One region of the Streptomyces sp. NPDC096310 genome, then DNA from elsewhere that is predicted to be linked to it. Evidence: riboswitches for the same ligand, from Rfam matches in the RefSeq annotation. Region 1 holds a riboswitch; each other region holds the start of a gene.
What was found. A riboswitch is a leader RNA that binds a small molecule or an ion and turns the genes downstream of it on or off. The one in region 1 is predicted to bind cyclic di-AMP.

Region 1 (10,234 bases):
TTCGAGGGGGATGCCGTCACGGCGGCCCCCGGCGACGAGGCGGGCGAGGCGCCCCGTCGAGCAGGTGTCGGGGACGGCGAGCCGCAGCCGCCTGCCCTTGGCCGTCTCCGCCTCGTCCTCCAGCGTGTCGGCCGCCCGCAGCAGGCGCCGCGCCGCCGGGAGCACGTCCTGGCCGAACGGCGTGAGCGCGACCCGGCGCCCGTTCCTCTCCAGCAGGACCTCACCGAGGTGCTTCTCCAGCGCGGCGACCCGGCGGCTGGCGACCGACTGGGACATCCGTGCCGCCGCCGCGCCGATCGTGAAGCTGCCGCGCTCGCTCACATGGACGAACGCGAGACAGGCCCTGACAAGATCCATGGCGAGCCATCCTATGCGGAAACAGCATCGCACCGCTCATTTCTGGCTTGGACCGCATAGCCGCACCGCCCTCAGGATGCATCCAGATCACCGGCCCGCACTCCGGCGGGCCGGTGTGCCATGCGCCAACGGAGGTTCGAACCCATGCGTGACGTTCCTGCTCGCCGTATCGCCCTGGGCACCCTCGTGCTCACGCTTCTGCCGCTCACCGCGTGCGGCGGGGCGGAGACCACATCGGCAGCCCGGGAGGAGAGGACCCGTACGGTCGCGTCCGTGTCCGACGTGGGCGACGGCCGCGCGTCCGGCTCCAGCGCCTCCGGCTCTTCCGCGTCCGGTCTGTACGACGGCCGGTTCAAGAAGCTGGAGAGCAAGTTCGACGCACGTCTGGGCGTCTACGCCCTGGACACCGGCACCAACCGCGAACTGGCCTTCCGGGCCGACGAACGGTTCGCCTACTGCTCCACGTTCAAGGCGCTCCAGGCGGGCGCCGTCCTGAAGAAGCACAAGTCGGCCGGCATGGACCGGAGGATCAACTACACGGCGGACGACCTCATCCCCCACTCGCCGGTGACCGAGAAGCACGTCGACACCGGGATGACCGTGGGCGAACTCGCCGACGCGTCCGTCCGTTACAGCGACAACGCGGCGGCCAACCTGCTGTTCGACACGATCGGCGGTCCCGCGGGGCTCGGCGCCTTCCTGAAGAGCATCGGCGACGACGTCACCCAGGTCGACCGCTACGAGCCGGACCTGAACGAGGCCGCTCCCGGGGACACGCGCGACACCAGCACGCCCCGGGCGTTCGCGAAGAACCTTCGCTCCCTCGTCCTGGGCGATGTCCTCGGCAAGGGGGAGAAGGAGCTGCTGACGAAGTGGCTGAAGACGAACACGACGGGCGCGAACCTCATCGCCGCCGGGATGCCCGAGGGCTGGACCGTGGGCGACAAGAGCGGTGGCGGCGAGTACGGCACCCGTAACGACATCGCCGTCGTCTGGCCCGACCGGGGCGCCCCCATCGTCGTCGCGGTGATGTCGACGCGCGACGAGCCGGACGCCGCGTACGACGACGCGCTCGTCGCCGAAGCCGCCTCCGTGGTCGCGGACGCGATGGACCGCTGACCCGGCTCGCGCCGGTCCGGTTCGGGGAATTCCGTCCGGGCCGGTGTGACGTGGCGACGTGGCGACGTGGCGACGTGGCGAACTCTTCTTTGTCCCGAGGAATCCCAGGTGACCGCGGAGCTCGGGAATTCCCCGGAACGGTGACGGCAGAACGTGACGCGATCCGACGGAAAATGACGGAGCCAGACGGAAGTCGAAGGAACGCCACGTCACCCGGCCCGGCCCGAGGCGGCGCGGCGGGAGTTCGCGGGCGGGTGAGCGATCGAATCCGGTCGCGGAACGTGTACGGAGAAAGGCGCCGGCGGCGCGGGAGCCCATGACGCGGTGACCGTCCCCGGCGGGGAGGCGTCCCTCGTCGGGGGTACGGCAGAGGGCCGGCCGTGTGGTCGAAGGCCAGGTCCCGGCCCTCCGCCCGCTCCGAACCGCCGTCCGTCCGGGCGCCGTCACGGGCGGGCGCACCGCCCCGGGTGATACCGCCGCCGGGGCCGGACGCGACGGGCGATCGCGATCTTTTCGGCCAATTCAGAGGATTCGGTCATGCCCGACTTCCTTTCGCCGCATTCTGGATCTCCGTGAAGACGGAGCCGCGTGAAACGTGAATTCCGTCGAGTCCGTCCACCTTTTTCGAACACATTCCCGGGCAGGAGTGACCATGATCCCGATGAATCCATCCGGCTTGCCTGTTTCCGGCGTTCCTGGTGATCGCGGAGTTCCCGGTGATCCCGGCGCTTTCGGTGATCCCGGAACCTTCGGCGATCCCGGCTCTTTCGGCGGTCCCGGATTTCCCGGCGCTCCCGCCTCCGCCTCCGCCGGAACCTGGAACAGCGGCGCCCTGTTCGAACGCGCCAAGAAATCCCTCGCCGGCGGAATCAGTTCCTCCTCCCGGCTCGCCTCCACCGGCCCGTATCCGTATCCCCACCCCCTCTACGTCACCAGCGGCTCCGGCGCCCGCGTCCGGGACGCCGACGGCGACGAGTACATCGACTTCCTCGCCGCCCACGGCAGCGCCGTACTCGGCCACGCGCACCCCGCGCTCACCCAGGCCCTCACCGGTGCCCTGGCCGGCGGGACCATGTTCGGCACCTGCAACGTGCCCGAGGTCGAACTCGCCGAACTCGTCCGGGCGATGGTCCCCTGCGCCGATCTCGTCCGCTTCGCCAACTCCGGCTCGGAGGCCGTCCAGGGGGCGATACGGGCCGCGCGCGGCCACAGCGGGCTGTCGAAGATCCTCAAGTTCGAGGGCCACCAGCACGGTTGGACGGACACCCTCGCGGTCTCCCACCGCCCCCCGGAAGCGGCGGCGGGCCCCTACGGCGCCCCGCACTCCGTGCCGCACTCCCCTGGCATCCCGTCCGGTGTCAGCGCCGATGTGGTCGTCTGCCCCTGGAACGACCCGGACGCCCTCGTCGCCGTACTCGACGCCCACCGGGGCGAACTCGCCGCCGTCATCTGCGAACCCATCGTCGCCCACAACGCCTGCACGATGCCCGCCCCCGGCTATCTGCGCTTCCTGCGCGACGAGTGCACGGCGCGCGGCGTCCTCCTCGTCTTCGACGAGGTCTGCACCGGTTTCCGTACCGGACCGGGGGGCGCGCAGGCCCTGTACGACGTCGTGCCCGACCTGGCCGTCTACTCCAAGGCCCTCGGCGGCGGGCTGCCCATCGCCGCCTTCGCTGGCCGCCGCGAGGTGATGGCCGCGCTCGCCAACGGCCGGGTCGACCACGGCGGTACGTACAACGCCTCGCCGCTCTGCGCGACCGCCGCCCTCGTCACGCTCACCGCGCTCGCCGATCCCGCCGTCGTCAAGAGGATCGACGACACCGGCCAGCGGATCATGGAGACCATCCGCAGGGCCGCCACCGACCACCGGGTGGAGTGCGCGGTGCAGGGCGTCGGGGCGATGTTCCAGGTCGTGTTCTCGCCGGGCGGCGCCCCCACCCGCGACTACCGCGACACGCTCCGTCTGGACCAGCGGCGGTACGCCGTCCTCCGCCGGGAACTGCTGCGCCGCGGTGTGCTCGTCGACGCGGACGGACTGGCCTGCTGGTACGTGTCGGCCGCCGTGACGGAGGACGACACGGACCGGACCTGCGCCGCGATCGACGAGGTCTTCGCCGCTCTGGGAAGAGGGGGAACACCGGGCGCGGAGGGGCGGATGTGACGCACGCTACTGTCCGGACCTGAAGATGGCGTGCCCGAGATGCTGCGGACGGGACGAGATCGTCGCACTCTTGGCCGTATGAGTGATGCACCGATCGTCGTCCACCGGGCGTCCGGGACCGGCGGGCGGCGGGTCACGGTCCGCGGGCGGATCATGGGACTCGCCCATTCCGACGACCACCTGGTCGAATTCCTGCGGCTCGCCGGACTGCCCGACGCCTGGGAACTGCTCGACGACCCGACCTGGGTGGAGTGGCAGGGCGGCCCCGCGCACGAGTACAGCGTGGTGGTGTGAGGGCCGCTCGACCCCCGCGCCCGGCCTGGGCCGCCGCCCGGCCCCCGGCGGTGATCAGTCCGCCACGATCGCGGCGAGCTGCGTCAGGCTGTCGATCCGCCAGTCCGCCGCCTTGACCACGGCCGGGTCGTCCGCCCACAGATACCCCCACGGCCCGCGCCGCAGATGCGCCGTGCGCAGGCCCGCCTCCTTCGCGGGGAACAGGTCGTACGCCGGGTGGTCGCCCACGTACACCGTCCGGTCGGGCGCCGCCTCCGCCGCCTCGGTCACCCGCGCGAAGAACTCCGGGGACGGCTTCGCGACGCCCCACTCGCCCGAGGTGGCGACGAGATCGGCCGGCAGGTCCAGGCCGCGCAGCAGTTCGCCGGCCCGGGCGGTCTGGTTGCCCGCGAGGACGACCCGGACGCCGAGCTTCCGCAGGCCCGCGAGGGCCGGCCGTACATCGGGGTAGAGGTCGGACTCGTCGAGATGCTGGCCGCGCCCCGATGCCTCCCTGGCCCGGTACGCCTCGGCGATGTCCATGCCGGGCCGGATGAGGCGCAGCGCGTCCGTGTCGTCCCTGTCCTGGACGGTGGCGGCGCCGACCAGTGCGGAGACGGTGTGGCGCGGAATGCCGAGCCAGTCGGCCCAGGAGGCCCAGTGGCGGTCGTCACGCACCAGGGTCTCGCCTACGTCGAACACGATGGTTTCGATCATCGGCCCCAGCGTAGGGGGATACGCTCCGCCGATTGTCAGTGGCTGGCCGTAGCCTTGCTCCTATGTTCGCTTCTTCTTCCACCTCGAAGTCCGCGTCCCCGTCCGCGTCCCCCGTCAGATCCGCCGCCGTGGTGAACGCGGAGATCCGCGCGCTGTGGGCGCGTGCGGGCAGCGCGCTGTCCTCGGCCGAGCAGGAGCGCTACCAGCGGCTGCTGGTGGAGTGGGCCGCGGCCGTACGGGCGGACGTCGTGGAAGCCGCGTAGCGGGGCCCGTTTCCCGGCGGTCCCGGGGGAGACGGGCGGCTCCACGGGAAAGTGGTCATGACCGTGCTCCGGATGGCGTAGAGTTGCATTCAACGGCGCGGGGTGGAGCAGCTCGGTAGCTCGCTGGGCTCATAACCCAGAGGTCGCAGGTTCAAATCCTGTCCCCGCTACTGGAAGAGAACGAAGGCCCGGATTCCTGGTGAATCCGGGCCTTCGTCGTGTCTGGAGCCGCGTCGTGCCCGGAGTCGCGTCGTGCCCGGAGCCAATCCGGGAGCCCGGGAGAATCAGGGCTTGACCTTTACGTAACGTCAACTTCTACCGTGAACGTCATGGAGTGGTCGATCCAGGACATCGCGAAGAAGGCCGGCACGACGAGCCGTACGCTCCGGCACTACGGCGAGCTGGGGCTGTTGGAGCCCAGCAGGACCGGCGCCAACGGGTACCGGTACTACGGCCAGGAGGCCCTGGTCCGGCTCCAGCGGATCCTGCTGCTGCGGGAGCTGGGGCTCGGGCTGCCGGACATCGCCCGGATACTCGACGGCCAGCAGGACACGGCCGCCGCTCTGCGCGGTCATCTGGCCCTGCTGGAACAGGAACGCGAGCGCATCGGACGGCTGATCTCGTCCGTGCGGACCACTCTCCACAAGACCGGGAACGGAGAGGATCTCATGGCGGAAGAAGTGTTCGACGGCTTCGCGCACACACGGTACGAGCAGGAGGTCACCGAGAGGTGGGGCCGCCCCGCCTACGAGAAGAGCGACCGCTGGTGGCGCTCGCTGAGCGAGGAGGAGCGCCGGGCGTTCGGGGAGCGGCACGAGTCGATCGCCCGCGACTGGGGGCGTACGGCGGCGGCCGGCCACGGCCCTTCGAGCGACGAGGCGCAGGCGGTCGCCCGGCGTCACTGCGACTGGCTGTCGGTGACCATGGAGCCCACCAGGTCCTATGTCATCGGCGTGACGGCCATGTACGTCGATGATCGACGTTTCACCGCGACGTATGACCAGTACGGTGAAGGTACGGCTGTGCTCGTGCGGGACGCCATGAAGGTGTACGCCGAGCGCCACCTGACCGACTGAGCCGTCTTCCCACCGGTGCTCCGTGGTCCGCGTACCGGCCCCCTACCGGTCCCCGTAGCCCAGTCGGCCGAGGGCGGGTCGCTGCCCGGTACGGCAGCGGCCAGCCTGGGTGGAGCGCGGTACCGTCCGCAGCCGTCGGCGGACCGGGCAGGAGACGACTGGTGGGGAAGCTCAGGAAGATCGGAGAACGCCTCGGCGGCAGGGGCAGGCAGGACGCCGACGGCGCCGGCTTCTGGGGTGCCGACGGTGCGGGCTTCTGGGCGACCGCCATGAACGGGCGCGACCACCGGCGGGACCCCGCCCGGAACCTGGCCCAGGTGGGCGAAGGGGCGTACGGGCCGCACGGATACGGGGGGCGGCGCCTCGCCGGACGCCGGTTCGTCCGGTTCCTGCCCGCGCTGGTGATCCTCGGCGGGGTGGTTCTGGACCTGGCGACCCCGACCCGCGTCACCTCGGCGCCGCTCTTCGCCGCGGCCCCGCTGGTCGCGGCGCCGTTCTACCCGCTGCTCGGCACCCTGCTGGTGGCTGTGACCTCGCTCGCCGCCGAGGTGGCTCTGCGCGTCCACACGGGCACGCTCTTCACCGTGGTGTCGGTCAGCGAGCTGCTGACGGTGCTGGTCGTCTCCGCCCTGGCGCTCTACATCAACGGGGTCGTCAGACGCAGCGGCGAACGGCTGGCCTCGGCCCGCATCATCGCCGAGACCGCCCAGCGCGCCGTGCTGCCCAGACCGGCGGAGCGGATCGGCGGGCTGCGGATCGCGGCGCGGTACGAGGCGGCGCAGGAGGGCGCGTTCATCGGCGGGGACCTGTTCGCCGTGCAGGACACGCCGTACGGGGTACGGCTGGTGGTGGGCGACGTACGGGGGAAGGGGCTGGAGGCGGTCGAGGCGGTCGCCGTGATCATCGGGTCGTTCCGGGAGGCGGCGGAGCAGGAGAGTTCGCTGGAGGGGGTCGCGCAGCGGCTGGAGCGCTCGCTGCTGCGCGAGGGGACGCGGCGGGACGGGCTGGATGTCTTCGAGGGGTTCACCACGGCCGTACTGGCGGAGATCCCGCACGGCGAGGGCGTCGTACGGCTCGTCAACCGGGGCCATCCCGAGCCGCTGCTGTGCCACGACGGGGCCGTACGGATGCTGGCGGCGCACGATCCGGCGCTGCCGCTGGGCATGAGCGAGCTGGGCGCGTGGCCGGACCGGGCGGAGGAGTCCGCGTACCCCGACGGCGCGACGCTGCTCTTCTACACCGACGGGCTCACCGAGGCGCGGGACGCCCACGGGGTCTTCTACGCCCCGCGTGAACGGCTCGACGGGCGGATCTTCCAGGGGCCGGACGAGATGCTCCAGGCGCTGATCGACGACGTACGGCTGCACACGGGCGGCGGCAGCCAGGACGACATGGCGCTGCTGGCGGTCAGCCGGCCCTCGGAGGGGGAGCCGGAGCGGCGCAGGACGATGCGGATCGTGCCCTGACGCACGGCTTCGGGGCTGTCGGTCACGAAGGGTGATCGAGGCGTCTCCCTCCGCATAACATATGACGTACCGTCAGGTATGTGGGGCGGATCGATATGCCGGGGGCACTGCTCAACTCGCCCTGATGTGCTCTCTTGTGTCCCGGTACATCCGATGCGAAGTCGTTAACGATCACCGGGAACAGCTTGGAATAACGCCCTGGTCTCTATTAACGTTCGATAACGCAGCGCGGTCGTCCCAGCCGTCGCCAGAGATGGCACCGCGCGCGTGCGCCGAATCCCGCGAGGGAACCGGGGAACCACCAATTGGGGTGAATCGGGAGCTACTTGCCGTCCTGGACGGCAGGGGGCCTCCGTAGGAGACCTTCCTGCTCCGAACCCGTCAGCTAACCCGGTAGGCGAGAAGGAAGGAAAGGAGCACGCCTCAGTGGCGTCCAACCAGCCTGCCCCCACGGCAACGGCGACCTTCGCACCCCACTCCTTCGGCAGCGGCGGTGAGAACGAGGCGCCCGGCACCTGGGGGGAGTGGAACCCCACCGAGGAGTCCGTCCGCCCCGTCCGCGGCAAGCACCGCGTCGCCAAGCAGCGCAACGGACTCGCCCGCAGCTCCACCGTCCTCGGCGTCGGTGTCATCGCCGCCGTCGGCGCGGGCGGCATCGCCACCGCCCAGGACAAGCCCGCCGTCTCCATATCCCTTCCCGATGCCATCGCGGACAACCTTCCCGACGCCAAGTCCCTGCCGGGGATGGGCTACCTCGGCTCGGACGACTCCGACTCCGAGGTGCTGGCCGGCGAGCCGCTGACCACCGCCGGGCTGACGGCCTCCGACGCCGAACAGGGCGCGACCGACGCCGGCGAGGCGCTGCGCGCCCGCATCCTCCAGCAGGCCGAGCGGCAGCAGACCGAGGCCGACGCGACCCAGAAGGCGGCGGCGCAGGACGCGGCGGCCGAGAAGGCCGCCGCCCAGGCCAAGGCGCGCCAGACCGACGCCGAGAAGAAGATCGAGGCGGCCAAGAAGAAGGCCGAGGCGGAGGCCAAGGCCAAGGCCGAGAAGGAACGCCTCGCCAAGCTGGCGGCCAGCTACTCGCTCCCCACCTCCTCGTACACCCTCACCTCCTCCTTCGGCCAGTCAGGCTCCCTCTGGTCCTCCGGGTACCACACCGGCCTGGACTTCGCGGCGCCGACGGGCACGCCGATCAAGGCCGTGCACAGCGGCACCGTCAAGTCGGCCGGCTGGTCAGGCTCGTACGGCTACCGCACGGTCCTGGAGCTGGATGACGGTACGGAGATCTGGTACGCGCACCAGTCGTCCCTCTCCGTCAGCGCCGGCCAGAAGGTCTCCACCGGCGAGGTCATCGGCCGGGTCGGCGCGACCGGCAACGTGACCGGGCCGCACCTCCACCTGGAGGTCCACACGGCGAGCGGCACGGGCATCGACCCGATGGCCTGGCTGAACGGCAAGGGCATCAATCCCTGAGGTCAAGCCCTGGGGTCGACTTCCGAGTCCGGAAACGGAATAGGGCGTTCTTCGATGGGGTTGGGAGTAGGCATGACCACCATGCGTACTCTCGGCTCCTCCGACCTCAAGGTCTTCCCCCTCGCACTCGGCGGCAACGTCTTCGGCTGGACCGCGGACCGCACCGAGTCCTTCGCCGTCCTCGACGCGTACGCCGCCGCGGGCGGCAACTTCGTCGACACCGCCGACGCGTACTCGGCCTGGGTGCCGGGTCACGTCGGCGGTGAGTCCGAGACCGTACTCGGCGACTGGATCGCCGCGCGCGGCAACCGCGCCGACGTGCTCGTCGCGACGAAGGTGAGCCAGCACCCGCAGTACAAGGGGCTGAAGGCGGCGAACATCAAGGCCGCGGCCGAGGAGTCGCTGCGCCGGCTCCGTACGGACCACATCGACCTGTACTACTCGCACTTCGACGACCTGGACGTCCCGGTCGAGGAGATCGTCACCGCCCTCGACCAGCTCGTCAAGGAGGGCAAGGTCCGCGCCGTCGCGGCCTCCAACATCAGCGCGGAGCGGCTGGACGCCTCGCTCACCTTCGCGGAGCGCGAGGGGCTGGCCCGGTACGTCGCGCTCCAGCCGCACTACAACCTGGTCTCGCGCGACACCTACGAGGGCCCCCTGCGGGACACCGTGGCCCGCCACGGCCTCTCCGTCGTGCCGTACTTCGCCCTCGCCTCCGGCTTCCTCACCGGCAAGTACCGCCCCGGCACCCAGGTGGAGAGCGCGCGCGCCGAGGGCGCGGGCAAGTACCTGGAGTCCGATCGCGGCGTCAAGGTCCTCGCCGCGCTGGACCGGATCGCCGGGGCGCACGGCGCCGAGGTCGCCACCGTCGCGCTCGCCTGGCTGGCGGCGCAGCCGACCGTCGTCGCGCCCCTGGCCTCCGCGCGCACGGCCGAGCAGCTTCCGGCGCTGCTCGCGGTCGCGGAGCTGGAGCTGACGGAGGAGGAGCTGGCGGAGCTGACCGCCGCCTCCGCCTGACGTTCTCACCAGGACAGCAGAGGATCAGTACTGGCGGTACGGGTTGTAGCCGTCGTAGTCGATGTACGGCGGCGGCACCCGCACCCGTCCCGTGGCCCGCGCCGCATAGGTCAGCGCGGGCCCGGCTATCTCCTTGCGCTCCCACAGGTGGTGCAGCAGCTCCTGCTCGCGCTCCACGAAGTCCGGGCCGACCGGGTCCCGCCCGGCCCGGTGGCGCAGGAACGCCAGGGACGTCGCGAACGCCTCGTACTCCCCGACCGCCCGGGCGGCCGCGCGGCCGTGGCCGCGGTTCGCGAAACCCCGCGCCAT
Region 2 (10,234 bases), on a different contig from region 1:
CGGCCAGTTTGATGCCAGTCATACCGCCCGCGGGCCGCCCCTGCGGCCGTACCTGCGCCGCCGGATACCGCAGAAGCTGGGCGTCGGAGGTGATGAAGACCAGGTCCTCCTCGCCGGTCCGCAGCTCGGCGCCGCCGACCACTCGGTCGCCCTCCTTGAGGGAGATGACCTCCAGCTCCTCCTTGTTGGACGGATAGTCCGGTACGACCCGTTTGACCACGCCCTGGAGCGTGCCCAGCGCGAGCCCCGGGGACGACTCGTCCAGCGTCGTCAGACAGACCAGGTCCTCGCCGTCGTCCAGCTCCAGGAACTCCGAGACCGTCGCCCCGCCCGACAGGTTCGGTGTCGCGGCGGTGTCCGGGAGCCGCGGCAGGTCGATCACCGCGATCCGCAGCAGCCGGCCGGTGGAGGTCACGGCGCCGATGTCGCCGCGCGCGGTCGCCGGGACGGCCGAGACGATCACGTCGTGCTTGACGCGCCGGCCCTCGCCCGCGTCCAGCGGCTCGCCGTTGGCCGTACGGGCCAGCAGCCCGGTGGAGGAGAGCAGCACACGGCACGGGTCGTCCGCGACCTCCAGCGGCACCGAGGCCACCGTGGCGGAGCCCGACTCCAGCAGGACGGTGCGGCGCGGTGTGCCGAACTTCTTCGCCACCGCGGCCAGTTCCGTCGAGACGAGCTTGCGCAGCTCGGCGTCCGACTCCAGGATGCCGGTCAGCTCGTCGATCTCACCGTTGAGGCGGTCGCGCTCGCTCTCCAGCTCGATCCGGTCGAAGCGGGTGAGCCGGCGCAGCGGCGTGTCCAGGATGTACTGCGTCTGGATGTCGCTGAGCGAGAAGTGCTCGATCAGCCGCTCCTTGGCCTGTGCCGAGTTGTCGCTCGACCGGATCAGCCGGATGACCTCGTCGATGTCGATGAGCGCGACGAGCAGCCCCTCGACCAGGTGCAGCCGGTCGCGCCGCTTCGTCCTGCGGAACTCGCTGCGGCGGCGTACCACCGTGAACCGGTGGTCCAGATAGACCTCCAGCAGTTCCTTCAAGCCCAGCGTCAGCGGCTGGCCGTCCACCAGCGCCACGTTGTTGATGCCGAAGGACTCCTCCAGCGGCGTCAGCTTGTAGAGCTGCTCCAGCACCGCCTCCGGCACGAAGCCGTTCTTGATCTCGATGACCAGGCGCAGGCCGTGCGAGCGGTCCGTGAGGTCCTTGACGTCGGCGATGCCCTGGAGCTTCTTCGCGGAGACCAGGTCCTTGATCTTCGCGATGACCTTCTCGGGGCCGACCGTGAAGGGCAGTTCCGTGACGACGATGCCCTTGCGGCGCGGGGTGACGTCCTCCACCGTCGCCGTGGACCGGATCTTGAAGGTGCCCCGGCCCTTCTCGTACGCGTCCTTGATGCCCGTCAGCCCGACGATCCGGCCCCCGGTCGGCAGGTCGGGACCGGGCACGAAACGCATCAGCGTCTCCAGGTCGGCGCCCGGGTGCTTGATGAGGTGGCGGGCGGCCGCCACGACCTCGCCCAGGTTGTGCGGCGGCATGTTCGTCGCCATGCCGACCGCGATGCCGGTGGCACCGTTGACCAGCAGGTTGGGGTACGCGGCCGGAAGTGTGACCGGTTCGCGCTCCTGGCCGTCGTAGTTCGGCTCGAAATCGACGGTGTCCTCGTCGATGGACTCCGTCATGAGCGACGTCGCGTCGGCCATCCTGGCCTCGGTGTACCGCATGGCGGCCGGCGGGTCGTCGTTGCCGAGGGAGCCGAAGTTGCCATGGCCGTCCACCAGCGGCAGCCGCATCGAGAACGGCTGCGCCATGCGGACCATGGCGTCGTAGATCGACGCGTCGCCGTGCGGGTGGAGCTTGCCCATCACCTCGCCGACCACGCGCGCGCACTTCACGTAACCGCGGTCGGGGCGCAGGCCCATCTCGTTCATCTGGTACACGATGCGGCGGTGCACCGGCTTCAGGCCGTCCCGGGCGTCGGGCAGGGCCCGGGAGTAGATCACCGAGTACGCGTACTCAAGGAAGGAGCCCTGCATTTCATCGACCACGTCGATGTCGAGGATCTTCTCCTCGAAGTCCTCCGGCGGCGGGGTCTTGGTGCTGCGGCGGGCCATCGCGGCTGCGGCTCCTTCACAAGTTCTGTACGGCAACTTCTGGAACTGACGCGGACCATTGTGGACCGCGCCACTGACAACGCCGACCTCGACCCGTCGTTGGGACAGGAAGGGGCGCGTGTCGGAAGGGTGCCAGATCCCGGACCTGTTAGGGGAACTTCGCCAGGTGTCGGCACGCTTGCATACAGTGGCAGGACTTCTCCATATCGCGATCGAAGGGACGTACATGCCCATGGGTCACACGGCCACAGCGCAGGCCGGTTCCGGCGGCCTGACAGCGACTGAGCACCGCCTGGCCAACGGCCTCCGCGTGGTGCTCTCCGAGGACCACCTGACCCCGGTCGCCGCGGTCTGCCTCTGGTACGACGTCGGCTCGCGCCACGAAGTCAAGGGCCGTACCGGCCTGGCCCACCTTTTCGAGCACCTGATGTTCCAGGGCTCGGCGCAGGTGTCGGGGAACGGTCACTTCGAGCTGGTGCAGGGGGCCGGCGGCTCCCTCAACGGCACCACCAGCTTCGAACGCACCAACTATTTCGAGACCATGCCCACCCACCAGCTCGAACTGGCGCTCTGGCTGGAAGCCGACCGGATGGGCTCCTTGCTCGCCGCGCTCGACGAGGAGTCCATGGAGAACCAGCGGGACGTCGTCAAGAACGAGCGCCGCCAGCGGTATGACAATGTGCCATACGGTACGGCGTTCGAACGACTGACCGCGCTCTCCTACCCCGAGGGCCACCCGTACCACCACACGCCGATCGGCTCCATGGCCGACCTGGACGCCGCCACCCTGGAGGACGCCCGCGCGTTCTTCCGTACGAACTACGCGCCGAACAACGCGGTGCTCTCCGTCGTCGGCGACATCGACCCCGAGCGCACCCTCGCCTGGATCGAGAAGTACTTCGGCTCCATCCCCTCGCACGACGGCAAGCAGCCGCCGCGCGACGGCACCCTCCCCGACACCATCGGCGAGCAGCTCCGTGAGGAGGTCCACGAGGAGGTCCCGGCCCGCGCGCTGATGGCCGCCTACCGGCTGCCGCACGACGGCACCCGCGAGTGCGACGCCGCCGACCTGGCGCTCACCGTCCTCGGCGGCGGCGAGTCCTCCCGTCTGCACAACCGGCTGGTACGGCGCGACCGCACCGCCGTCGCCGCCGGCTTCGGGCTGCTGCGGCTGGCGGGCGCCCCCTCGCTCGGCTGGCTGGACGTGAAGACGTCCGGCGGGGTCGAGGTCCCCGGGATCGAGACGGCCGTCGACGAGGAGCTGGCCAGGTTCGCCGCAGAGGGCCCCACCGCCGAGGAGATGGAGCGGGCCCAGGCCCAGCTCGAACGCGAATGGCTGGACCGGCTGGGCACGGTCGCCGGCCGTGCCGACGAACTGTGCCGGTTCGCCGTGCTGTTCGGCGACCCGCAGCTCGCGCTGACCGCCGTCGACCGCGTCCTGGACATCACCGCGGACGAGGTCAGGGCCGTCGCCGCGGCGCGGCTGCGCCCCGACAACCGGGCGGTGCTGGTCTACGAACCGGTCACCCCCGAAGACGCCGACGCCGCCGACCAGGACGAGACCGACGAGCACGAGGGGGCGGACCAGTGACCGACGCTGCCGTGACCATGGAGTTCCATCCGCAGCCGACCGCCGGCGAGGCCAGGCCCTGGGCCTTCCCCGCCCCCGAGCGCTCCACGCTCGGCAACGGCCTGACGGTGCTGCGCTGCGACCGCCCCGGCCAGCAGGTGGTGGCCGTCGAGATCAATCTCGACGCCCCGCTGGACGCCGAGCCCGAAGGGCTCGACGGTATCGCCACGATCATGGCGAGGGCGCTCTCCGAGGGCACCGACAAGCACAGCGCCGAGGAGTTCGCCGCCGAGCTGGAGCGCTGCGGCGCCACCCTCGACGCGCACGCGGACCACCCGGGCCTGCGGGTCTCCCTGGAGGTCCCCGTCTCCCGGCTGCTCAAGGCGCTCGGCCTGCTCGCCGAGGCGCTGCGCGCCCCCGCCTTCGCGGACAGCGAGGTCGAACGGCTCGTACGGAACCGGCTCGACGAGATCCCGCACGAGACCGCCAACCCGGGCCGCCGCGCCGCCAAGCAGCTCTCCAAGGAGCTGTTCCCGGCCTCCCTGCGCATGTCACGGCCGCGCCAGGGCACCGAGGAGACCGTGGAGCGCATCGACGCCGCGGGCGTCCGCGCCTTCTACGAGGCGCACGTACGCCCCGCCACGGCCACCGCGGTCGTCGTGGGCGACCTCGCGGGCGTCGACCTGGACGCGATCCTCGCGGACACCCTCGGCGCCTGGACGGGCGACACGGCCGCGCCCCGGCCCGTGCCGGCCATCACCGCCGACGACACAGGACGGGTGGTCATCGTGGACCGCCCCGGCGCCGTCCAGACGCAGCTCCTGATCGGCCGGATCGGCGCCGACCGGCACGACCGGGTCTGGCCCGCGCAGGTGCTGGGCACGTACTGCCTGGGCGGCACGCTCACCTCCCGGCTCGACCGCGTCCTGCGCGAGGAGAAGGGCTACACCTACGGCGTACGCGCCTTCGGCCAGGTCCTGCGCTCCTCCGCGCCGTCCTCCCCGGACGGGGGGACGGGCGCCGCGATGCTCGCCATCAGCGGCTCCGTTGACACCGCGTCCACCGGCCCCGCGCTCGACGACCTCTGGACGGTGCTGCGCACCCTCGCCGCCGAGGGGCTCACGGACGCCGAGCGCGATGTGGCCGTGCAGAACCTGGTGGGGGTAGCGCCGCTGAAGTACGAGACGGCCGCCTCCGTCGCGGCCACGCTGGCCGACCAGGTCGAGCAGCACCTCCCGGACGACTTCCAGGCGCGGCTCTACGCGCGGCTGGCCGAGACGGGCACGGTCGAGGCGACGGCGGCCGCCGTCAACGCCTTCCCCGTGGACCGGCTCGTCACCGTCCTGGTCGGGGACGCGGCGCAGATCAAGGAGCCGGTCGAAGCGCTCGGAATCGGCGAAGTGACGGTTGTCACAGGCTGATCCGGCTTTCGAGGGAACCCCGGCGACCGCGGTCGCCGGGGTTCTGCTTTATGTCCACCTTTGGTGGGGAGCGTGCTCGTCTGCCCTGTGGTGTGCGCTACAAAAAACCTTGTCTGTTTGGTTATTGAAAGACGAGCCGCTTAGCGTCGGTCCGGCTGTTCGCCGTTGCGCCGCATCCGTGGCACCGAACAGCCATCGCCGAGTCCCCGTCAGCCGCTACCAGGCTGCCCGGGAGCCGGGGACCCACCGTCCCTGGGGTGAATCGGACGGCCTTCGCGGGCACACCGCGCGCGGAGGGGTCCGTAGGAGACCTTCCTGCTCCGAACCCGTCAGCTAACCCGGTAGGCGAGAGGGAAGGAAAGGACCAGCCACTCCATGGCGTTCACCCGTGCCACCGGGAAGCACCGCGCCCCGAACCGCGTCACCTGCAAGGGCGCGAGCGCCGCCGGGTTCGCGACGCTGACCGCGACCGGCGTCATCGGCTCTCTCGCCTCCCCGGCGCTCGCCGCCGACAGCTCCACCGAGGCCGCCGCACACACCGGACTGACCCAGGTCATCGCCATCGGCGACGCCGTCGCCGGAGCGGTCGACGACCAGGCACAGGCCCAGCGCCACGCCGCCGAGAAAGCCGAGCGGCTGAAGGCCGAGGCCAGGGCGCGGGCCGCCGCGAAGGCCGAGGCGGAGCGCAAGGCGGAGGCCCGCGCGCAGGAGCTGCGCGCGGAGCGGGAGCGCGCCGCGCGCGCCGAGGAGCGCAAGCGGCTGAACACCTTCCAGCTCCCCGTCGCCGGCTCGTACGTCACCACCGGCTACCACTCCGGCGGCTCCCTCTGGTCCTCCGGCAGCCACTCGGGCGTCGACTTCCGCGCCGCGTCCGGCACCTCGGTCGTGGCCGTCGGCGCGGGCACCGTCGTCGAGGCCGGCTGGGGCGGCTCGTACGGCAACAACATCGTCCTCCGGATGACGGACGGCACCTACACCCAGTACGGGCACCTCTCCTCGATCAGCGTCTCCGTCGGCCAGAGCGTCACCCCGGGGCAGCGGATCGGCCTCTCGGGCGCCACCGGCAACGTCACGGGACCGCACCTCCACTTCGAGGCCAGGACGAGCGCCGACTACGGCTCCGACATGGACCCGGTCGCCTATCTCCGTACGCACGGCGTGGCGGTCTGACCGCTCGCCGCCCCACCCGCGCACCGCTTCCCGCGAAGGCCCCGGCTCCCCGACGGGGCCTTCGCGCCGCCCTGCCGACGGCCAAAAGATATCCATGGATTCCGGGCACCCATCGGAAATTCGCGTTGATTGCAATAGAGTCACGGAACAGGCGTCAATCGGCTGCGTTTCGCGCGGATTAAGGCGGAGGTTCGGACATGCGCATTCCGGCGCACTCGGTATGCACAGCTATTCGCGACGACATCGTCTCCGGGCAGTTCGAGCGGGGTGGCCGGCTCACCGAGGAGCAGCTCGCACGGCGCTACGGCGTCTCCCGCGTCCCGGTGCGCGAGGCCCTGCGCACGCTGGAGTCCGAGGGCTTCGTGACCACGCGCCGCCATGTCGGCGCCTGTGTCGCCGAGCCGACCGAGCAGGAGGCCGCCGACCTGCTGGAGGTACGGCTGCTGCTGGAGCCGCTGGGCGCGGCGCGCGCCGCCCAGCGCCGTACGGAGGCCCACCTCAAGGTCCTGCGCGGACTGGTCAGACTGGGCCAGGAGCGGGCCCGCAGGGGCCAGGGCGAGGATCTGCGCGCGCTGGGCGCCTGGTTCCACGAGACGCTGGCCCAGGCGTCCGGAAGCCCCGCGCTCACCTCGCTGCTCACCCAGCTCCGGCACAAGATCGCCTGGATGTACGTGGTCGAGCAGCCCAGCCACCCGGTGGAGTCCTGGGCGGAGCACGGCGCGATCGTGGACGCCGTGGCGCGCGGCGACGGCGAACGCGCGCGGGCGCTCACCACCCTGCACGCGGAGCGCACGATGCCGGTGCACCGGCTGCGCCGCCCCGGACGCGGCCCCGGCCACGGCCGCGAAAAGGTGAGGGCTTCGCAACACGGCGTAAACACTGCGAGCGCACAGCATTAACAATCGAGCCGTATACAAAGAAAGAGAAATTGGCGCGGCCTATTTTTTGCTGCCCGCACGAAAAGACGGAGCCGTGGTCCACCGAATTCGGTGGACCACGGCTCCGTCGTGGAAATGCTCTCCGGGCCGGTCTCCGGGGAGTCCGGTCCGATCAGACCGTCTCGGGCAGCTCGTCGAGCCCTTCGGCGACCAGCTTGGCCAGCCGGTCCAGGGCGGCGTCCGCGCCCTCGGCGTCGGAGACCAGCACGACCTCCTCGCCGCCCTGCGCACCCAGACCGAGCACCGCGAGCATCGACGCGGCGTTGACAGGGTTGCCGTCGGCCTTCGCGATCGTCACGGGAACGCCGGCGGCCGTGGCGGCGCGGACGAAGATGGAGGCGGGACGGGCGTGCAGGCCCTCGGCCCAGCCGACATTGACGCGGCGCTCAGCCATGGTGTTGCCCTTCAAGTCGCAAAAAGTCTCAAAACAGATGTCCGGACCAGACTCTCATGGGGCGCCGAACAGCTCCCCGTCACCCCCGATCGCCGGTCACGGGCCCCGCCCCCGCCGTACGCTTGCCCCATGGAGCACCCGCGGGACCACGCGTATCCAGGGCACTGGGAGGCGGACGTGGTGCTGCGCGACGGCGGTACCGCCCGGATCAGGCCCATCACCACCGAGGACGCGGAGCGCCTGGTCAGCTTCTACGAACAGGTCTCCGACGAGTCGAAGTACTACCGCTTCTTCGCGCCCTATCCGCGCCTCTCCGACCGTGACGTCCACCGCTTCACGCACCACGACTACGTGGACCGGGTGGGACTCGCGGCGACGGTCGGCGGTGAGTTCATCGCGACCGTACGCTACGACCGCACCGACGAGCACGGACGGCCCGCCTCCGCCCCCGCCGACGAGGCCGAGGTCGCCTTCCTCGTGCAGGACGCGCACCAGGGCCGCGGCGTCGCCTCCGCCCTGCTGGAGCACATCGGCGCCGTCGCCCGCGAGCGGGGCATCCGCCGGTTCGCCGCCGAGGTGCTGCCCGCCAACGCCAAGATGATCAAGGTGTTCCGGGACGCCGGCTACACCCAGCGGCGCAGCTTTGAGGACGGCGCTGTACGGCTCACCCTCGACCTGGAACCGACCGCCGAGTCCCTGGCCGTCCAGCGCGGCCGTGAACAGCGCGCGGAGGCCCGCTCCGTACAGCGGCTGCTGGCCCCCGGCGCGGTCGCCGTCGTCGGGACCGGCCGCGCCCCCGGCGGCGTCGGCCGCACCGTACTGCGCAATCTGCGCGACGCGGGCTTCACCGGCCGCCTGTACGCGGTGAACAGAGCGTTCCCCGAGTCCACCGCGACGCTCGACGGCGCCCCCGCCGTACGCTCCGTCACCCGGATCGGGGAACCCGTCGACCTCGCGGTCCTCGCCGTCCCCGCCGACCGGGTGCCGGAAGCGGTCGAGGAGTGCGGCCGCTCCGGGGTACGGGGCCTGGTGGTCCTCTCCGCCGGGTACGCGGAGAGCGGGGCCGAGGGCCGCGAACGCCAGCACGCGCTGGTGCGGCAGGCCCGCTCGTACGGCATGCGCATCATCGGCCCCAACGCCTTCGGGATCATCAACACCGCCGAGGGAGCCCGGCTGAACGCCTCCCTCGCACCGAAGCCGCCCGCGCGCGGCCGGATCGGCCTGTTCACCCAGTCCGGCGCGATCGGCATCGCCCTGCTCGCCGCGCTGCACCGGCGCGGCGCGGGGCTGTCCTCGTTCGTCTCGGCGGGCAATCGCGCGGACGTCTCGGGCAACGACATCCTCCAGTACTGGTTCGAGGACCCGGACACCGATGTCGCGCTGCTCTACCTCGAATCGATCGGCAACCCGCGCAAGTTCACCCGGCTCGCCCGGCGCACGGCCGCGGTGAAGCCGGTCGTCGTGGTCAAGGGCGCCCGCCACAGCGGCAGCGCCCCGCCCGGACACACCGTCCCCGTCACCCGCATACCGGACGCCACGGTCTCGGCGCTGCTGCGGCAGGCCGGGGTGATCCGCGTCGACACGGTCACCGAACTCGTCGACGCGGGCCTGCTGCTCGCCTCGCAGCCGCTCCCCGCGGGCCCGCGGGTCGCGATCCTCGGCAACTCCGAATCGCTCGGCCTCCTCACGTACGACGCCTGCCTCACGGAGGGCCTGCGCCCCCTGCCGCCCCAGGACCTCACCACGGCCGCGGCGCCCGACGACTTCCGTACGGCGCTCACGGCGGCGCTGGCCGACCCCGGCTGCGACGCCGTCGTGGTGACCGCGATCCCCCGGGTGGGGGAGACGGGCACGGCCGGCCCCGACGGCGGCGGCGCGCTGGGCACCGCGCTCAGAACAGCCGCGGCGACGGCCCCGGCGAAGCCCGTCGCGGTGGTCCACGTCGAGATCGGCGGCCTCGCGCAGGCGCTGTCCGCGGCGGCGGACAGCGGCCCGGGCCGCCCGTCACCGTGCGCCACGGCGACGCCGCTCCCGGAACCACCGTCGCCGGAGCCGTCACCACCCGAGGAGACAGCGCCCGAGAAGACACCGACGGCCGGCGCCGACCCCTTCGCCGCCGACCCCCCAGCCCCCGACGCCGTACGCCGCCTCCCCGCCTACCCCGCCGCCGAACGCGCCGTCCGCGCGCTCGCCGAGGCCGTCCGGTACGCGCAGTGGCGGCGCCAGGCCGCCGACCCGGGCAAGGTCCCCGAGTTCCTGGACGACGCCATCGACGGGAGCGCGGCCGCCGCCCTCATCGACCGGCTCCTCGGCGCGGACCCCGACACACGCCGTCTCGCCACCGCCGACGCCCACGAACTGCTCGCCCTGTACGGCATCCCCGTACGGCCGACCCTGCCGGCGCCGGGCCCCGACGAGGCCGTCGCCGCCGCCGCGCGCCTCGGCTACCCCGTCGCCCTGAAGACCACCGCGCCGCATCTGCGCCACCGCGCCGACCTCGGCGGCGTACGGCTCGACCTCGCCGACGAGGCGCAACTGCGGCTGGCCCACCGCGAGCTGACCGAGACGCTCGGCACCGCCGTCGAGCTGCGCCCCGTCGTCCAGGCCATGGCGCCCCGCGGCGTGGACACCGTC
Region 3 (10,234 bases), on a different contig from region 1:
GAGGAGACCGACTGGACCAAGTACGGCCGCGGCAAGGACCCGCGCTGTGCCAACTGCATGGCGCACTGCGGCTACGAACCGACCGCCGTCCTCGCGACCATGGGTTCCCTCAAGGAGTCCCTGCGCGCGGCCCGCGAAACGGTCGTCGGAACGCGGTGACGGCATGACCACGGGAGAGCCGGTGGGGCGGGGGCTTCCCGCGCCGCCGGCCTCGCCGCTCGCGCGGCGCCGGTCGCGCGCCGCGTTCATGGACGGCGCCGGGTCCACCGAGGACAGGGCGCCCAGGGAAGACGGCGGGCGCCCTCGGGGCCCCGCCGCCACCGTGAGCGACACGAATGCGAGAGGGGGCCGAGCGTGTCCGTCCTGGAGCACATTCGGGGGCCGCACGATCTCAAGGCACTGACGGCGAACGAACTCGACGAACTGACCGGGGACATCAGAGCGTTCCTGATCCAGGCGGTGGCGAGGACCGGGGGGCATCTCGGGCCCAACCTCGGGGTGGTGGAGCTGACCGTCGCCCTGCACCGGGCCTTCGACTCACCCGCCGACCGCATCCTGTGGGACACCGGCCACCAGAGTTACGTCCACAAACTCCTCACCGGCAGAAAGGACTTCTCCAAACTGCGTGGCAAGGGCGGCCTCTCCGGCTACCCCTCCCGCGAGGAGTCCGAGCACGACGTCATCGAGAACTCGCACGCCTCCACCGTGCTCGGCTGGGCCGACGGCCTCGCCAAGGCCCGGGACGTGCTCGGCGGGGAGGACCATGTCGTCGCCGTCATCGGGGACGGCGCCCTCACCGGCGGCATGGCCTGGGAGGCGCTGAACAACATCGCCGCCGCCAAGGACCGTCCGCTGATCATCGTCGTCAACGACAACGAACGGTCGTACGGGCCGACGATCGGCGGCCTCGCCGACCACCTCGCCACGCTCCGCACCACCGACGGTTACGAGAGGTTCCTCGCCTGGGGCAAGGAGGTGCTGCACCGCACCCCCGTCGTGGGCCGCCCCCTGTACGGGTCGCTGCACGGGGCGAAGAAGGGGTTCAAGGACGCCTTCGCCCCCCAGGGGATGTTCGAGGACCTCGGCCTCAAGTACGTCGGACCGGTCGACGGCCATGACATCGCCGCCCTGGAGTCGGCCTTCCACCGGGCCGGACGCTTCCACGGCCCCGTACTGGTCCACTGCCTCACCGAGAAGGGGCGCGGCTACACCCCGGCGCTTCAGGACGAGGCGGACCGCTTCCACACCGTCGGCGTGATGGACCCGCTGACCTGCGAACCGCTGGCACCGGCCGCGGGCCCCTCCTGGACCTCGGTGTTCCGCGACGAGATCGCCGAGATCGGGGAGGAGCGCCCCGACGTCGTGGCGATCACGGCGGCCATGCTCCACCCCGTGGGGCTGACGAAGTTCGCCGAGCGGTTCCCCGACCGGATCTGGGACGTGGGGATCGCGGAACAGCACGCGGTGGTCTCCGCCGCCGGACTCGCCACCGGCGGACTCCACCCCGTCGTCGCCGTCTACGCGACCTTCCTCAACCGCGCCTTCGACCAGCTCCTGATGGATGTCGCCCTGCACCGCTGCGGGGTGACCTTCGTCCTGGACCGCGCGGGTGTCACCGGGGTGGACGGCCCCTCGCACAACGGCATGTGGGACATGTCCATGCTCCAGTGCGTGCCCGGACTGCGGATCGCCGCGCCGCGCGACGCCGACCAACTGCGCGCCCAGCTCCGCGAGGCCGTCGCCGTGGACGACGCGCCGACTGTGCTGCGCTTCCCCAAGGAAGCGGTGGGCCCGGCGATCCCCGCGGTCGGGCGGGTCGGCGGTATGGAGGTGCTGCGCCGGGCGCCGGACGGCGCCGACGACGTCCTGCTCGTCGCGGTCGGCGCGCTCGCCCCGGTCTGCCTCGGCGCCGCCGAACTCCTCGCGGAGCGTGGCATCGGCTGCACCGTGGTCGACCCGCGCTGGGTCAAACCCGTCGACGAACAGCTCGCTCCGCTGGCCGAACGGCACCGGCTGGTCGCGGTCGCGGAGGACAACTGCCGCAGCGGCGGCGTGGGTTCCGCCGTCGGCCAGTCGCTCCGCGACGCGGGCGTCGACGTACCGCTGCGTACCTTCGGCATCCCCGAACAGTTCCTGGCGCACGCCAAACGCGGTGAGGTGCTGGCCGACATCGGCCTCACTCCGGTCGAGATCGCGGGCCGGATCACCACCGCACTGACCGGCAAGGAGAGCCCGCGATGAACGAGTCCCCCCAGCCGGCACCGGCACCGTCCAAGGGGTTCGACCTTGCGAGCCTGCTCGCGGAGCGCGGCGCCGAGCGCTACGAGCTGCACACCAGACACCTCAACCACCAGCTCCCGCGCATGCTGCACACCATCGGCTTCGACCGGGTCTACGAACGGGCCGAGGGCGCCTACTTCTGGGACGCGGACGGCAACGACTACCTGGACATGCTCGCGGGCTTCGGCGTGATGGGCCTCGGCCGGCACCACCCCGTCGTACGCAAGGCGCTCCACGACGTCCTCGACGCCTCCCTCGCCGACCTCACCCGCTTCGACTGCCAGCCCCTGCCCGGCCTCCTCGCCGAGAGACTGCTCGCCCACAGCCCGCACCTGGATCGGGTGTTCTTCGGCAACAGCGGTACGGAAGCCGTCGAGACGGCCCTGAAGTTCGCCCGGTACGCCACCGGCCGCCCCAGGATCCTCTACTGCGGCCACGCCTTCCACGGGCTGACCACCGGCTCGCTCTCCGTCAACGGCGAGGACGGCTTCCGCGACGGCTTCGCGCCGCTGCTGCCCGACACCGCGATCGCGCTCGGCGACCTCGACGCGCTGGAACGGGAGCTGGCCCGCGGCGACGTGGCCGCACTCATCGTGGAGCCGATCCAGGGCAAGGGCGTCCACGCCGCGCCGCCCGGCTTCCTGCGCGCCGCCCAGGAGCTGCTGCACCGCCACAAGGCGCTGCTCATCGCCGACGAGGTGCAGACCGGCCTCGGCAGGACCGGCGACTTCTACGCGTACCAGCACGACGAGGGCGTGGAGCCGGACCTCGTCTGTGTCGCGAAGGCGCTCTCCGGCGGCTATGTGCCCGTCGGCGCGACCCTCGGCAAGGACTGGATCTTCCGACGCGTCTACTCCTCGATGGACCGGGTCCTGGTCCACTCCGCGAGCTTCGGCTCCAACGCCCAGGCCATGGCGGCGGGGCTGGCCGTTCTGTCGGTGCTGGAGGACGAGCAGATCGTCGCGGGCGCACGGGCCACCGGCGAGCTGCTCAGATCCCGGCTGGCCGCTCTCGTGGACCGCTACGAGCTGCTGCACGAGGTACGCGGCCGGGGGCTGATGATCGGCATCGAGTTCGGCCGGCCGGACTCGGTCAGGCTGCGCGGGCGCTGGGCGATGCTCCAGGCCGCCCGCAAGGGGCTCTTCGCCCAGATGGTGGTCGTACCGCTGCTCCAGAAGCACCGGATCCTCACCCAGGTCTCCGGTGACCATCTCGAAGTGATCAAACTGATTCCGCCCCTGATCATCGGGGAGGGCGAGGTGGACCGTTTCGTGGCCGCCTTCACGGCCGTGATGGACGACGCACACGGCGGGGGCGGACTGATGTGGGACTTCGGGAGGACACTGGTGAAACAGGCCGTCGCCAACCGGTAGGGCTGGGTGTCTTCTTTTGCCTCACGGGTAAGAAATTTGCCCCGGAGGAAAGTTCCTGGCGCAATGGACGTATGAGCACACCCCCCGCCGGAGAGGCGGCCGACGCGCTGCCCGACCAGCTTCCCGACGTCGCGCCGCGCCTGCGCGAACTGCGCCGCGGCCGCCGGCTCACCCTGGAGGCCGCGGCCCGGCGGGCGGGGCTCTCCCCCGCCCATCTCTCCCGGCTGGAGACGGGCCGCAGACAGCCCTCCCTGCCCATGCTGCTGGGACTGGCCCGGATCTACGGGACGACCATCTCCGAACTGCTCGGCGAGGCGCCCCCGGAGCGCGAGCCGATCGTCCGGGCCGGCCGTACCGAACCCGTCGAGGCCGACGGATGGACGTACCACCAGGCGGGCGGCCCCGGCCGCGCCATGCAGCCGCTGCGGCTCCGGGTGCCGTACGGGGCGCAGGGCGACCTGGTCCGCGTACACCCCGGTGAGGAGTGGCTGTACGTCCTCGACGGCCGGCTCCGGCTGAGCCTGGGCGGCAGCCTGCATCTGCTCGGCCCCGGGGACAGTGCGCACTTCGACTCGCTCACCCCGCACCGCATCGCGGCGGCCGGCCCCGAGGGGGCCGAGCTGCTCTTCGTCCACACCCTGCTCCAGAGCCCGGCCGCCGACCTGTGCCTCGGCGACCCGGCCCACCGTGTCTGACCCGCTGAGAGAGGCCCCCGTCATGTCGGAGACAGAGCAGCCGGTGCCTCACGAGGGAGCGCCGGAACATGTGATGGACGAGGAGAAGAAGTTCCCGCGCGGGCTGGTGATCCGGCTCTTCGCCTATCTGGTCGCCGGTCATATCTTCGCGGCCTTCCTCTATCTCCTCTTCCACCTCGGGGCCCAGGGGCAGTGACGGCCCGGCCGCGACGGAGCACCGGCGGCCTCAGCCCTCGTCCAGGAGGCGGCCGCGCAGCCGTTCGCGGGTCCCGGGCATGAGGCCGAGGCCGTCGGACAGATAGCGGTCGGTGGAGCCCCAGGTCCTTCCGATGGCCTCGAACGCGGCGGCGAGATAGCCGGCGCGGGCGTCGAAGAGCGGGCTCAGCAGCGCCGACGCCTCATCCGACACCGCGGCGGGCGTGCTGACGGCGCGGCGGAAGAGGTAACGGCGGTGCGGGTCGTTCGACGTGAGGTAGTCCGCCTCGATCGCCTCCGGCTCCACCCCGACCGCGAGCAGCACCACGGCCACCGAGATACCGGCGCGGTCCTTGCCCGCCGCACAGTGCAGCAGTGCGGGGAGGCTGTCCTCCGCGAGTGCGTGCAGCAGACGGCTGTGCTCCGCCGCGCGCTCCGTGACGATCGCGCCGTACGAGCGGATCATCCGGGCCGCGGCTCTGCCGTCCCCGAGGAGCGCGCGGAGCTGGTCGAGGTCGCCGTGCCGGACCATCCGCCAGAACTCGGCGCCGTCGGCCGGGTCGGAGAGCGGGATGTTCACATGACGTACGCCCGCCAGCGCCACGTCCGCGCCGTCCAGCCTCAGATCGGCCGAGTTGCGGAAGTCGAAGATCGTGTGCAGACCCAGGCCGGTGAGGAAGGCGGCGTCCTCGACGGTGGCGTGGGCGAGATGCCCGCTGCGGTAGAGCGCGCCGTACCGCACCCGCCGTCCGTCCACGGTCGGAAGGCCGCCGACATCACGGAAGTTGCGTACTCCGGACAGCTCGGGCTCGGTGGACGGGACCTGCGGCGACTGCTGCGTCACGGCTGCTCCTGCGGGTCTGCCGTCGGCGCCGATCGCCGGCGGAGTCGGCCCCCGACCCTACGACATCCCCTGGCGCGCCGGTCGGTTCGGCGGAACGGCGGGCAAGCGTCCGCGTACGGAGCGGGCACACGGGGAGAAAACGCCCAAACAGCCCGCTGTCCGTATTGACTGATTCCGCATAACCTGCCCCGGTCGCGGGGGAGATGGGTGGCGCCCCGTGAGCAGGATCATATCCGTGACGTTCCGTGGTGACGGCGCGAAAGGGAAAGGCCCCCTCGAAAGGGAATTGGAGGGGGGACTCCACGCAGGGTGACGGGCGATCTTCCGCCGGCAGGACAGGTACGCAGCCGATGGAAAAGGGTGGCTTGTTCCGGCCGTCCCACTCGCCTACGTTCACCCTCAATCCGAGCGGAACGCCGAATCCTGCCGCCGCCTCGGGGACACCATCCACCCATTCACGCGTGGCAGGAGCGGGGGAACCAGGTAGTACGCCGTTCCGGTGCTCCGGCACCAGGGACGGCTCGGGGTGAAGTCGCGCACCACGCGCGGCCGGGCAGCTCCAGCCCGAACCCGACAGCTCACCTCGTAGGCGCCGGAGAGGAATTCGCCATGCCCGCGAAGGGTAAGCACCGCCGCCCGAGGACCAATCCGTTCTCGCGCGGATTCATCGCCGCAGGAACGGGCGGCGCCGCCATCGCGCTGCCGCTCATCGGCGCCACCGGCGCGCACGCCGCGCAGCAGGCCGCACCCGCCGCCGCTCCGCAGACCGCGCCGACCACCGCGCAGAACCTGTCCGCCGCCCCGCAGGGAGGCGCCGCGACGCAGGTCACCCGCTCCGAGGGCACCAGCGTCCACACGTACGCGGTGGTCGCCGGTGACTACCTCTCCAAGATCGCCGACGAGCAGAACGTACAGGGCGGCTGGCAGCGCCTGTACGAGGACAACCGCCAGGCCGTCGGCGCCGACCCCGGGCTGATCCACCCCGGCCTGAAGCTCACCATCGGCGGCAAGGGCGCGAGCGCCCGCTCGGAGGCGCCCGCCGCCTCGAAGCCGTCGAAGCCGTCGAAGACCGAGTCGTCGAAGCCGAAGTCGTCCACGTCGTCGAAGGCGCCCTCGTCCGGCACGTCCTCCTCCACGCCGGCCAAGAAGGCGGCGCCCGCCGCGGAACCGGCCGCGCGCAGCAGCGCGTCCGGCTTCACCCTGCCGGTCGACGGCGTCGGGGTCGGTACGGCGTACCGCGCCGCGGGCGGAAGCTGGTCCAGCGGCTACCACACCGGTGTGGACTTCGTGGCCTCCACCGGCACCACCGTGAAGGCGGTCGGCGCGGGCACCGTCGTGACCGCGGGCAACGGCGGCTCGTACGGCAACCAGATCGTCATCCGGCACGAGAACGGCCTGTACTCCCAGTACGCCCACCTCTCCTCCCTCTCCGTCTCGGCCGGCCAGAGCGTCACCACGGGCCAGCAGATCGGACTCTCCGGGGCCACCGGAAACGTGACCGGGCCGCACCTGCACTTCGAGATCCGCACGGGACCGGAGTACGGCTCGGACATCGACCCGCTGGCCTTCCTCCGGCAGAACGGCGTCTCCATCTGACCCGTCCGGCGAACACCGCGACACCCGCGTTTCCCGTGCGGCCCGGCACCGAATGTGCCGGGCCGCACGGCTTTTCGCTATTCCCACTTGAAAGAAAATTGACCGATGGTCTTTCTCACCCCACGTCAACCCCCGCCTACGGTCGCGTAGGTCACATGACCGGGTGGAAAATACCCTGCTGTGGCAGACGATTCGAGAGCAAGAAGAGACAAGATATTCGGGTCGTACGCGGCGATCGGTGACAGCTTCACGGAGGGCGTGGGAGATCCAGGACCCGACGGGCTGTTCGTCGGCTGGGCGGACCGGCTCGCGGTCCTGCTCGCCGACCAGTTTCCGGTCTCCGGTGCGACGGCCGACCCCGTCCACGGCGACTTCCGCTACGCCAACCTCGCCGTACGCGGCCGGCTCCTCGACCAGATCGTCGCGGAGCAGATCCCCCGGGCCAAAAAGCTCGCCCCTGACCTGGTGACCTTCTGCGCGGGCGGCAACGACATCATCCGCCCCGGCACCGACCCCGACGATGTCGCCGAGCGCTTCGAGCGGGCCGTCGCCGACCTCACCGGCGCCGTCGGCACGGTCATGCTGGCCACCGGCTTCGACACCCGCCGCGTGCCCGTCCTGCGCCATCTGCGCGGCAAGATCGCCACGTTCAACGAACACACACGGGCCATCGCCGACCGCTACGGCTGCCCCGTCCTCGACCTCTGGTCCTTCAGGACCGTCCAGGACCGGCGGGCCTGGGACGGCGACCGGTTGCATCTGTCGGCCGAGGGCCACACCCGGGTCGCGCTGCGCGCCGGGCAGGTGCTGGGCGTCGACGTACCCGCCGACCCGGACCAGCCCTGGCCGCCGCTGCCCCCGCGCGGCACGCTCGAAGTACGGCGCGACGACATCCACTGGGCCCGCGAGTACCTGGTGCCCTGGATCGGACGGAGGCTGCGCGGCGCCTCCTCCGGCGACCACATCGAGGCGAAGAGGCCGGACCTGCTGCCCCTGAAGCACTGACACGGCCCGGATCCCGGGCGGCGGGGGCGGCCCCGCGTGACCTCACGCCCCCGCCGGGATCCGCTCCAGCACCCCGCCGGCGAAGACGTCGTACAGCGGCAGCGTCTCCAGATGGACATAGCCGATATGGCAGTCGCACACCGCCAGCGGACAGGCCCGCGGCGCGAGCGCGCGCCGGTACGAGCCGTCGTAGAGACGGCCCAGCTCGGCGCGGACGAAGTGGCAGCGCCGTACCGTACCCTCGCCGTCCACCGAGATCACCGACTCGCCCGTCCGGCACGGCAGCCCGGCCGAGCGGTGCGGATGGCGGCTGTACGGGAAGAGCGGATCCAGCTCCGTCCACCGCGCCGCCTCCTCGTCCGTGTACGCGTGCCCCTCGGCCGCGTTGATCCAGAGATAGACGTGCGGGGGCAGCTCGGCGCGCAGCCGGCGCGCGTGCTCCAGATGCGCGTCGAGGCCGACGACCCCCACACTGAACCGGATCCCGCGCTCCGCCAGCTCGTGGGTCCTGGTCAGGAAGCGGTCGTACGGCGTCTGCCCCGGGTGGTACGTGCACCACAGGGCGAGCTTCGCGGGGTCGGCGTCCGCCAGCCCGTTCGTACGGAAGCTGAGATTCGTCTGGATGGCCACCCGGCGGATGTGCGGCAGCAGCGACAGCTCGGTGAGCGCCCGCCGGTACCAGGAGCGGACCATCCCCTCGCCCCACGGCGTGAACAGCACGGAGAGCCGGTCGTCCGTGGCGGCGGCCGCCCACGCGGTGAACCGCTCCAGGGCCGCCCGGTCGGCGCGCAGCAGCTCCGGGCCGTCCCGCCGCTTGGCGAACGGGCAGTACGGACAGTCGTAGTCGCAGGAGGCGAGCGGTCCGCGGTAGAGGATCGTCAGGTCCATGGGGCTCCCTTCGGGGCGTCGGTCCGCTTCGGCGGCGGCTCGGGCCGCCGCCTCGGCGGGCTATTTCGAGGCGTAGGCGGCCATCGCGGCCCGCACGGCGGGCGAGAACAGCGCCGGGCCCAGCGCGTCGGAGTGCGCGAGACCTTCGGGGGAGAGCCGCAGCAGCCCGGGGCCCGCACCGCTGTCCAGCCAGCCGAGTCCGGCGAACCGGTCCAGCTCGGCCCCGAAGTCCTCGGCCGGATCGGCGCCGAAGCGCGCGCGGTACTCCGCCACCGCCATGCCCCGGGCCTGGAGCAGCGACTGGAGCAGATGGCGGCGGCGCGCCTCGTCCCCGTCGACCCGGTGGCCCACCTCGGCGCGGGAGAAGTCCTCCGTCCGCGTGTAGGCGTCGATGATGGCCCGTATCGCGCGCATGTCGACGGCGTAGTCGAAGGAGTAGTGCAGGCGGGAGGTGTACGAGCGGGCCCCGCAGCCCAGGCCGATCATGCCGTCGGTCTGGCACGCGTAGTCGTCGGCGCCCTGGGGCGGCGCGTCCCGGCGGCGGAACATCCGCATGGACACCTGCTCGTACCCCTCGGCGAGGAGATGGTCGCGGCCCTGCCGGTAGAGACCCAGCCGCTGGCGGTCCCACCGGGCGTCGCTGCCAGCACCGAGCTTGCCGAGGCCCGTGAGCGGCCGTACGTACAGGGGGTAGAGATACAGCTCCTCGGGGAGCCAGGCGAGCGCCGCGTCCAGCGAGCGGCGCCAGGTCGCCGGGGTCTGGCCGTCGATGCCGTAGATGAGATCGATGTTGAGGACGGGGATCCGGGCGTCCCTGATCCGGCCGAGGGCGGCCTCGACCTCCGCGCGGCGCTGCGGGCGCACGGCGGCCCGCGCCTCCGCGTCCACGAAGCTTTGGACCCCGATGCTCAGCCGGGTCGCGCCCCGCTCGGCGAGAACGGCCAGCCGGTCGGCGGTGGCGGTCGCGGGGGAAGTCTCGACGGAGAGCGGGACGGCGCGCAGATCGGCGCCCATCCGCTTCTCGGCCAGGTCGCAGAGCCGCTCCAGTTCAGCCGCGTCCAGATAGGTGGGCGTACCGCCGCCGAAGGCCGCGGCGGCGAACCGCACCGGCCCCTCCCCGCCCCCGCCGGCGTCCAGCGCGTCGCGTACCGCCGTCGCCTGCCGGTCCAGCGCGTCCAGATAGCGCGTCGTCAGCTCCCCGGGCGCGCCGATCCGCGTGAAGAGATTGCAGAAACCACAGCGGACCTCGCAGAACGGGATGTGCAGATAGAGGGAGAGCGCGTCCTTGCGCTCAGTGGCCCACTCGGCGGCCAGCGCCGGACGGTCGTCGAGCGGGCGGTACGCCGTCTTGTGCGGAT

Region 2: it holds a riboswitch for cyclic di-AMP, as region 1 does, so the genes downstream of both, ACIQ7D_RS33415 (M23 family metallopeptidase) here and ACIQ7D_RS29170 (M23 family metallopeptidase) in region 1, are expected to answer to the same signal.
Region 3: it holds a riboswitch for cyclic di-AMP, as region 1 does, so the genes downstream of both, ACIQ7D_RS02505 (peptidoglycan DD-metalloendopeptidase family protein) here and ACIQ7D_RS29170 (M23 family metallopeptidase) in region 1, are expected to answer to the same signal.

What each region holds. Positions count from the first base shown of each region.
Region 1 is NZ_JBIWFO010000021.1:20,769-31,002, reverse strand. Features, by position in the region: gene ACIQ7D_RS29215 (LysR family transcriptional regulator) at 1-357, opposite strand, end outside; gene bla (class A beta-lactamase) at 502-1,476, shown strand; gene ACIQ7D_RS29205 (aspartate aminotransferase family protein) at 2,138-3,637, shown strand; gene ACIQ7D_RS29200 (hypothetical protein) at 3,716-3,931, shown strand; gene ACIQ7D_RS29195 (HAD family hydrolase) at 3,986-4,627, opposite strand; gene ACIQ7D_RS29190 (hypothetical protein) at 4,690-4,890, shown strand; tRNA gene ACIQ7D_RS29185 (tRNA-Met) at 4,987-5,060, shown strand; gene ACIQ7D_RS29180 (MerR family transcriptional regulator) at 5,220-5,966, shown strand; gene ACIQ7D_RS29175 (PP2C family protein-serine/threonine phosphatase) at 6,236-7,432, shown strand; cyclic di-AMP (ydaO/yuaA leader) riboswitch at 7,693-7,847, shown strand; gene ACIQ7D_RS29170 (M23 family metallopeptidase) at 7,859-8,908, shown strand; gene ACIQ7D_RS29165 (aldo/keto reductase) at 8,981-9,925, shown strand; gene ACIQ7D_RS29160 (PrsW family intramembrane metalloprotease) at 9,950-10,234, opposite strand, start outside.
Region 2 is NZ_JBIWFO010000029.1:45,101-55,334, forward strand. Features, by position in the region: gene ACIQ7D_RS33400 (DNA topoisomerase (ATP-hydrolyzing) subunit A) at 1-2,107, opposite strand, end outside; gene ACIQ7D_RS33405 (M16 family metallopeptidase) at 2,334-3,698, shown strand; gene ACIQ7D_RS33410 (M16 family metallopeptidase) at 3,716-5,098, shown strand; cyclic di-AMP (ydaO/yuaA leader) riboswitch at 5,285-5,461, shown strand; gene ACIQ7D_RS33415 (M23 family metallopeptidase) at 5,474-6,268, shown strand; gene ACIQ7D_RS33420 (GntR family transcriptional regulator) at 6,466-7,167, shown strand; gene ACIQ7D_RS33425 (HPr family phosphocarrier protein) at 7,319-7,600, opposite strand; gene ACIQ7D_RS33430 (GNAT family N-acetyltransferase) at 7,730-10,234, shown strand, end outside.
Region 3 is NZ_JBIWFO010000001.1:633,803-644,036, forward strand. Features, by position in the region: gene hpnH (adenosyl-hopene transferase HpnH) at 1-159, shown strand, start outside; gene dxs (1-deoxy-D-xylulose-5-phosphate synthase) at 355-2,241, shown strand; gene ACIQ7D_RS02485 (aspartate aminotransferase family protein) at 2,238-3,653, shown strand; gene ACIQ7D_RS02490 (helix-turn-helix domain-containing protein) at 3,725-4,348, shown strand; gene ACIQ7D_RS02495 (DUF6126 family protein) at 4,371-4,544, shown strand; gene ACIQ7D_RS02500 (tyrosine-protein phosphatase) at 4,575-5,387, opposite strand; cyclic di-AMP (ydaO/yuaA leader) riboswitch at 5,826-5,992, shown strand; gene ACIQ7D_RS02505 (peptidoglycan DD-metalloendopeptidase family protein) at 5,997-6,983, shown strand; gene ACIQ7D_RS02510 (SGNH/GDSL hydrolase family protein) at 7,164-7,988, shown strand; gene ACIQ7D_RS02515 (STM4011 family radical SAM protein) at 8,031-8,876, opposite strand; gene ACIQ7D_RS02520 (STM4012 family radical SAM protein) at 8,937-10,234, opposite strand, start outside.